Regions from separate parts of the Acinetobacter sp. NBRC 100985 genome, predicted to be linked through region 2. Evidence: riboswitches for the same ligand, from Rfam matches in the RefSeq annotation. Region 2 holds a riboswitch; the other holds the start of a gene.
What was found. A riboswitch is a leader RNA that binds a small molecule or an ion and turns the genes downstream of it on or off. The one in region 2 is predicted to bind fluoride.

Region 1 (4,468 bases), on a different contig from region 2:
GTGATATGACAACAATGAATAGACATCGTTTTAAGCCACCTAAACAAAATACACTTTTTCAATTGCTTGCCAAATTTTTGAGTTGTCGTTTGATTTTGCAGTTGCGCCGACTGTTGATGCGTTGTATTCCATTTATGCGTTTAGAAAGTCAGGTCAAAGATATTGTCTATTTATCTTGGCTGGTAGATGTGGAGCAGGTACGTCAGCATTATCCTTCTGATGTACCACTTTGGGAGAAGCAAGGTAAAACAATTTTTACGATTTTAACCTATCAACATCAGCATTTCGGTTTTCGCTTTTTAGGTGGGTTACGTCAATGGATGCCGTCGCCACAGCAAAGTAATTGGCGATTTTATCTAGATCATACTTATCCGAAGACTGTGATTTTTGAGCAAGTGCTTTTAGATCAGTATCTCTATGTGATGGGTGGACGACTAGCCAGTGATGTGATGCCTGCACAGTATGCGCCTGTATTTCAGCATCAGTTTAATCCACAGCAGCAAAGTATTCAGACAGATGTTTTTGTTGATACAGACTATTCATTTAACAGTGATGTAAAAATGACACAGGAAAAAACACTCACACCAACATGGCAACAGATGTTTGATTCATGGGATGAGGCGGTACAATTTTTGGTGGATCAAGATCACGCTTGGGCAGAATGGGTTGATCGACCTGAATGCATTTCGCAGGGTGATATTGAGATGCCTGTTCAGTATGAAGATATACGAGCTGCTCAAATCTTGTCTCTTAACGCGCCTGCATTATTAAAGAAATTTGGCGTGGAAAGTGACACAGATGCTTTTACATTTGTTGTCCCTGCTTTAGATTTTCATGTACTCGGTGAACGGATTTTAGAAAAATCGAACTAGATTGTGGATAACTTTATGTTTATACACAGTGTTGAGTTGTCTAAAAATTATGTTATTTTAGAGCAAAGGAGATGGCATTCCTCCTATCACAAACCGCTCCATTTTTTACTAGATGAGAGCTAATGATGCCTACGTTTCCCTGAACAGGGGCGTAGGTTTGTGCGTGCTCTGTTCTTTAATTTGGAGTTCGCAGATGATCAGTCCTCAGAAAAATAAACCCATGTTGAATGTTTATTTATCTCCAAATCAGTGTTTGGAGTGAGTCATGTATTATCCTTTAATTTCGATTGCATTAGGTTCAATGTTTGGTGCTTGGTTGCGCTGGTTTATTGGACTCAAACTCAATCCAATTTTTCCTAATATTCCATTGGGAACAGTCGCCGTAAATTTTGTTGGTGGTTTTATCATTGGATTTGCAATTTCATATTTTTCTCAAAGTTCACTCAGTCCCAATTATAAACTTTTTGTGATTACAGGCTTTTGTGGCGCGCTTACAACATTTTCAACCTTTTCAGCTGAGATCGTGACCTTGCTACAAAGTGGTAAATTGGGTTATGCATGTGCCGCAATTGCGATTCATGTTTTAGGCTCATTGTTATTTACGATTTTAGGAATGAGTTTACATCAGTGGTTAAGCGCGGCTTAGTTGGGGGAATAGTCAAAATGAATGGATTTTTAATTACTTTTTATACTGCCCAAAATCGAACTTATCAGGGACAGTCCATGAATGAGTGGTTGTTTAGTGTCGCGAAGAAAATGAATCTACGAGGTGCAACGATGTTAAGTGCTGTCGAAGGTTTAGACCATCATGGTCAATTGCATTCTGGACATTTCTTTGAGCTGGCGGATCGTCCAGTACAAGTTCAGTTTGCTGTGACAGAGGATCAAGCAAAGGAATTGTTAGATTATTTGAATAGCAAAGAAATCTCTTTGTTTTATGTCAAAGCACCCATTGAGTTTGGTTTCGTTGGACAATCTGAAAATGAGATTTGAATTTTAGGCATAAAAAAAGAAGTCTAAGCGGAGGAGATTGCCTTAGACTTCGAATAATTACAGCCTAATGGGTGAAACTTAAAATAAGATTAACCCTTGCGGTTAAAACGACCAAAGCGTTTATTAAAGCTTGCAACACGACCTTCATTGCTCGCCTGACGTTGCTCACCTGTATAAAACGGGTGTGATGCACTTGAAATATCCAGCGTAACGTATGGATAAACTTTACCTTGATATTCTTTCGTTTGCTTGGTTTGAAGCGTACTCCCAATTAAGAAATAAGCATCCGCATTGGTGTCATGAAATAGAACTTGTTGGTATGTAGGGTGGATATCTTTACGCATTTTTAAATACTCCTAATTTATATAGAAATGTTATAACATAACAATATATGGAGTCAATTCATGAAACTTCAAGCTGTATTATTTATACATTTAAATAATACAGCTTCTTTGAAATTCGCCGATGAAAAGTAGGATGGGTTTAATAATTCGGTACCAGTTCTTCAAAAAGATCATTCAAATTGTCATGCACCTTCAGATGAATGAGATTCCAGTAATGTCCTGAAATCGTTCGATTCACCATCAGCGTATCAGGTGATGGTTTAAAGACATCCCAATATTTTAATGATTTCTTCACCAGTCTCATGCCATCGTGATGAGATGAATTTTCAGCAAAATCGTAATGTGTGCTTAATGGACGCAGTAGGATTTCGATCCACTGGACATAAAGCTCGCTTGGAAATTTTTGCTTTTCAGCGATTGAATGTAGCTCAACCAGTAGATTTTCAACCTGATTAATATCTTCTTGGCGAGCTGCATTTACCAATGCTTTAAAATGCTGAATGATTTCAGGTGAAAGGGTTTTTACACTGCCGTAGTCATAAATGATGATACTGCCATCTTCTCGGAATGCAAAATTCCCTGGATGGGGGTCACAGTGAAAACGTTTTAAGAAAAACATTTCTTGCCCCAAAGCACGAATTAAACGTCGACCAATTTGATTGCGTGTTTCGACTGACCATGTGCTTGCAGTTTCAATGGACTCGCCTTGTTCTAAGCTGAGTGTAAGAACGCGACGAGAAGAATATTCTTTATAGACCGTCGGTATAATGACTTGGTCATCGAGTTTTTCATGAAATGTTTTAAAGACTTCGAGGTTTTGTGCCTCAATTTCATAATTAAGTTCAGCAGATAAACTATCTTGAATTTCTTTAAAAAGTTGGTCTTGTAATTTTTTATCAATTTTTAAAACACCCATGAGACGAAGTGCAAGACGGACTTGTTTTAAATCACTTTCACATGCATCGTCGACCCCTGGATATTGCACTTTGACCACAACTGATTGACCATTCGGTAGCACTGCACGATGTACTTGTCCAATCGATGCAGCAGCAAAAGGCTCTGCTTCAAAAGAGCTAAATACTTCAGTTAAGGGTTTACCTAGCTCTTTTTCAACTTGCTGTTTAATTGCAGCGAAAGGCATTGCTGGTGCTTGGCGTTGTAGTTTGGCAATTGCTTTAGCGACTTCGGGTGGGAAAATATCTTTGTACTGTGAGGCGATTTGACCGACTTTCATTACCGCGCCTTTCATTTCACCTAAGGTATCAGCAATTTGTAATCCGATATCTTGAAAGAGTTGGCTTCGTGCTGCATTTTTTTGTTCTTCGTCTGCATTGAGATTGCGAATGGAGTTGGCGACGCTTTTGGTCGCAATACTTGCGGTCATACCAGCGAGTTTTAGAAAACGTTTACTGGGTGAACTTGCATGCTTCGCCATTTCGCTTGACCTCATACGATCCAGTTTTAAATTGATACTTTGATCATAGGCGACAAAACTTAAATTGCCTATAACAAAATGTTAAGTGATGTAATTTAAAAATCTCCCCTAAATTATCTTTAAAAGAGGGGAGTGCTTGAGCATCTAAGGTGATTTTAGGTTGTTGAGTACATTTTATTTTTATTCTTCTTGATATTTTAAATCTCTTGAGAGCTGTAGTGAGACTTACAGCTTCACTAGGAAAAATATCTAAAGGAGGTTGGCTAAGCGTTTATTGTTTAAATACAATCGCCCAATAAGTAATACACATGCGATGGTTAAACCAATAATCAATCCTAACCAAACACCTGCGACACCCCAAACGGTATAGCGTGCTAAATACAGACCAATTGGAAAGGCGATTACCCAATATGCCATCAACGTAATCCACATTGGTGCTTGTGTATCTTGCATCCCACGTAAGCATCCTGCGGCACTGACTTGCCACGCATCCATGAGCTGATATGCCATCGCAAACCAAAGTAGATACATAGCAACAGGAATTACTTGAAGATCATCTGTGTAAATTGCCACGATGTATGGGCGTGCAACCGCGATCAATGCCATCGTACAGGCTGCAAAGAATGTTGCACTTAATAGCCCGACTTTTTGTACTTGTCGCATGGCAAGCCAGTTTTTTTCACCATAATACATTCCCACACGAATGGTGAGTGCAATGGCTAGAGACAATGGAATCATGAACAATTGAGAAGTCACGGAAATGGCAATTTGATGTGCAGCAATTGCATTTTCGCCTAATGGGCTGAGGACCAATGCGCCTGTAC
Region 2 (4,468 bases):
CGCCAGCAACTAATTTTAGATTTTCTATTGCCTGCCAATTTATCTGACTGTAAAGAGCTTGGTTGTTGACATCGACATTAAAATCGCGAAGTAATTGGCGTTGTTTATAACCTGTGTAAACTAAGGTGTTTGGATCACGGAACACTTCTATATCGTTGGTTTTGGCTTGATTCGGTGAGTGATCAGCCATCGCACCAACGATCAACTTTACTTGGTCGAAGTTCATCGAGTGCTGTAAATTCAAACCATAAGATTGAAATGCATTATAAGTTGTTTGACCGCTATAAGTGCCAGTTGGCTTACCATTTTTGATATCTGTGCGGATGCTATAGCTAGGGTTTTGATCAGTCGTATTATCACGATAATACAAGGTCGCTTGGCTTTGTTGTTGGTCACTCCAGCTATGGCTGAGTTGCGAGGAGATACGAGTTGCATCAACTTCACGATAGGTAAATGTTTGATAGCTATAACCCGGACGTTTGTTATAGTCATCTGTATTTAAACTACCTGTCATATCCGCTTTGAGATGGTTATAACTGACAATATTTTTCAGTTGTGTTGCATCTGAAATATGCCAATCATGCCTTAAAGTCACACTTTGTTTATTACTTTCGGCGTGATCTTGCCAGCTATTACCACGATCACTCGCGTATGCGGAAATCCTTAAGCCATGCTCACCATATGCGCTATCAAAGGTATTGGATGCACCTGCATCTAAACGGCGGTATCCCTCAGAACTGGCACTTAAACCTATATTTGCTGTGGGCGTTAAACTTGGTGCTTTAGTTAAAAAGTTAATCGTTCCACCAATCGCATTGCTACCGTATAAGCTACTCGCTGGGCCACGTAGGATTTCTATATTATCGATCCCAGCCAAATTGACTTCGTATAACGCATTATGGTTAAACACGCCCACAGGACGTATAGATAAGCCATCTTCTAAATATTGATAAACCGCAGCAGTAGTAATCGGTTGGCGAATGGACATCATGTGTTGTTCATTACCCAGATCATTCATACGGACGCCAGGTGCTTGATTAAGCACTTGTCCAATGAATGTTGCATGTTTATCTTCGATATCTTGAGCGTTAATTTTACTGATTGCAGCAGGTGTATTGTTGATTGATTCACCTTCACGGTTTGCGGTGATCACAATTGTGGCTAATGTTTGCGGTTGTTCAGAAGGTGTAGCTTCAGCAAAAATGATTGAACTATAGCTCGCAGAAAGGCAAGCAGCGGTTAATACTGACAAACGGAATTGAGTAGTCATGTTGAACTCTATAAAAGCAATAAACAGGGCTGTACCACAGTGGTTTACTGGGCACGATGTAAAAATGCGGTTTATAAAGTGAGTGGTGGGGCTTGTTTTAAGGGAAGTGTGTAGAAGATACGGGGTATATGTAAATCTTCGGTCCATGTATAGCAAAGGCAGCGTACACGGCTAAACCACGCCAAAAGAAAGATAAGTACAAAAGCAAGTAATGGTATGATCACAGCAGCATCTAAACCATGAGAACATAAAGGACAATGTTTCATGATTTGACTTGCAAGCGCAAAAACAGCCTGTGCATGTTCACTAAGATGTGAATGCTCAGCATGCTGCATATGCTGTTCGTGTTGCATATGATGCATCGTGTGATGATGAATTGAATGTGTTTCTGAAGCCATCAAGCTATTTTGTATATCTGTGACTTGGCAATGGCTTGGCATTGCATAGAGCGCAGGTACGACACCTATATGCACCATTGTGGGCAAGAAGATATGCCAGAGTAAACAAAGCAAAGTTACCGTGCCTAGGGAGGCACGCCACTTTAGCAAGTGTTGACGGAAACTGGATTGCATATCAGCAAAGCGTCGTAGTAGAAATGTGGCAGCAGTATAATTAAAAAAATATTACAGTTCAAAATGTATTGGATACATTTACAACAGAATTTATAGTGAATAAGAGACTTATCTCTTAATTATTCATGTAAATATATAAGGCTTTATTCGCTTGAATCTAAAATTGCAAATACGTTGAGATGCGACTAAGATAAATACGTTGAAATAAGGAAATGGCATTCTTCCTTGCAAAAACCGCCTCGTCATTAAAATGAATAGAGGCTAATGATGCCTACGTTACCCTAAATTTATAAAGAATAAATAGGGTGCGTAGGACTACGCATTCTATTTATTGGAGATGCGTATGAAAGGTTATTTACTCAAGTTCTATATTGAAGAAAATGAAAATTACAAAGGAAAACTTCTGTATGAGTGGCTGCTGACCGAAGCTCAATCTATAGGTTTAAAAGGTGCAACTGTAAGTCATGGTGTTGAGAGTTTTGATCGACATGGAAAACTCCACGCCGCACATTTTTTTGAACTTGCTGATCGTCCGATTCAAATTGAGTTTGTGGTGAATATTGAGCAAGAACAATCGTTTCTTTCGACTATCTCTCAAGAAAACATTTCAATTTTTTATACCAAAACCCCAATTGAATTTGGTTATGTTGGACATAAGGAGAATAATAATGTCTAAGGTTATTTCAGGTCTGAATATTCCAGATGATTTTTACAGCTTAATTGAGATTCCAGAAAATCATGCACCTGTAAAATATGAAATGAATAAAGAATATGATGCTTTATTTGTTGATCGTTTTCTGAGTACTGCAATGTCTTATCCTACTAACTATGGATATATACCTGAAACTTTGAGTGAAGATGGCGATCCTTTAGATGTTCTCGTACTTGCACCTTATCCTGTTGTTGCTGGCTCTGTGATTCGTAGTCGCCCTGTGGGTGTGATGTATATGGAGGATGAGCATGGAATGGATGCTAAAATTATCTCGGTTCCTCATGTCAAAACATCTCCCTTATATGAGTCTATAAAGGATATAGATGATATTCATCCTCTTATTTTAGATCGGATTAAACATTTTTTTGAACACTATAAAGACTTGGAAGAGGGTAAATGGGTCAAATTTATAGCTTGGGAGAATGTGCAAAAAGCGAGAGAAGAAATTATAAAATCTGTGCAAGCTTATCCAACACATAAATAATAGATAAAAGAAAAAGCCCATATTACATGGGCTTTTTCTTGTGAATGTAGCTTAACGTGTTGGTAGTACGTCTTTTAATGCTTCATGCATTTCGAGTAATGCTTTTTCTGTCGTATCCCAATCAATACAGCCATCAGTTACTGACTTACCGTATTCTAGATCACATAGGTTTTCAGGAATATCCTGACGACCACCTTTAAGGTGACTCTCAACCATGATCCCAACGATTGATTTGTTACCATCAAGAATTTGTTCAGTGATGTTTTTCAAAACTAAAGGTTGTAAGTACGGATCTTTGTTTGAGTTGGCATGGCTAGTATCAATCATGATCTTGTTGCTAACTTTAGCTTTTGCCAAAGCTGCTTCAGCATCGGCAACAGAAGTTGCATCATAGTTTGGCTTACCATTACCACCACGTAATACGACGTGAGCGTAAGGGTTGCCTTTAGTATTAATAATTGCAACTTGACCATTTTCATTTAGACCCAAGAAGCTATGGCCATGTTTAACAGATTGCATTGCATTGGTTGCAACTGTTAAGCCACCATCTGTACCATTTTTGAAACCAACAGGAGATGATAGGCCTGACGACATTTCACGGTGAGTTTGGCTTTCTGTAGTACGCGCACCAATCGCAGACCATGAAATCAAGTCTTGATAGTATTGTGGTGAGTTTGGATCAAGTGCTTCAGTTGCACATGGCAAACCTTTTTCATTTAAATCAATCAATAATCCACGACCGATATGTAAGCCTTTTTCAATATTGAAAGAGTCATTCATGTCAGGGTCATTGATTAAACCTTTCCAACCAACGGTGGTACGTGGTTTCTCAAAATAAACACGCATTACAAGATAAAGCGTATCTTTAACTTTTTCGCTTAACTCTTTCAAACGATCAGCATATTCATGCGCAGCTTTAGGATCATGGATTGAACAAGGGCCAATCACGACAAAAAGACGCTTGTCATTGCCGTCTAAAATATTACGTACAGTTGCACGTCCTTGTAATACAGTTTGAGAAGCAGCTTCAGATAAAGGAAGATCAGCTTTCAATTCCGCTGGAGTAATCAAAGTCTGAATGCTTTTAATATTAACGTCGTCGATATCTGGCTGAGAAACTGGATTTGACTGTAGAGTATTCATTGCTGTCACAAATTTAATCTAAAAGAAGAGGTTATTTTGTCTACGAATATAGCACGAAATGTCGACTGATTAACTAGCGAATCGCATAATTTGTGCAGAAACAATCGACATTTATTGGCTTAAACCGTTGTTGTTGAATAGCTTGTTTGTTGAATTACAACAGCCTGATGAGTTTCAACTGGCTTTGGTTTTGCTTTAATCGGGTTCACCATAAAGTTAACACCTAAGGCAAATAGGGTAATACCAAGAATCTTGCGGATCAAGCGTTCTGGCATACGAGAACTGAT

Region 1: linked by a shared signal. The riboswitch ahead of crcB (fluoride efflux transporter CrcB) and the one ahead of ACT4_RS14375 (DUF190 domain-containing protein) in region 2 are both predicted to bind fluoride.

The regions. Positions count from the first base shown of each region.
Region 1 is NZ_BAEB01000004.1:84,943-89,410, reverse strand. Features, by position in the region: gene ACT4_RS01425 (DUF2071 domain-containing protein) at 15-872, shown strand; fluoride riboswitch at 931-1,011, shown strand; gene crcB (fluoride efflux transporter CrcB) at 1,138-1,518, shown strand; gene ACT4_RS01415 (DUF190 domain-containing protein) at 1,536-1,865, shown strand; gene ACT4_RS01410 (type B 50S ribosomal protein L31) at 1,955-2,209, opposite strand; gene ACT4_RS01405 (AarF/ABC1/UbiB kinase family protein) at 2,349-3,644, opposite strand; gene ACT4_RS01400 (MATE family efflux transporter) at 3,894-4,468, opposite strand, start outside.
Region 2 is NZ_BAEB01000038.1:140,274-144,741, reverse strand. Features, by position in the region: gene ACT4_RS14385 (TonB-dependent receptor) at 1-1,270, opposite strand, end outside; gene ACT4_RS14380 (hypothetical protein) at 1,342-1,842, opposite strand; fluoride riboswitch at 2,042-2,123, shown strand; gene ACT4_RS14375 (DUF190 domain-containing protein) at 2,186-2,518, shown strand; gene ppa (inorganic diphosphatase) at 2,511-3,038, shown strand; gene ACT4_RS14365 (3-deoxy-7-phosphoheptulonate synthase) at 3,090-4,181, opposite strand; gene ACT4_RS14360 (sulfite exporter TauE/SafE family protein) at 4,301-4,468, opposite strand, start outside.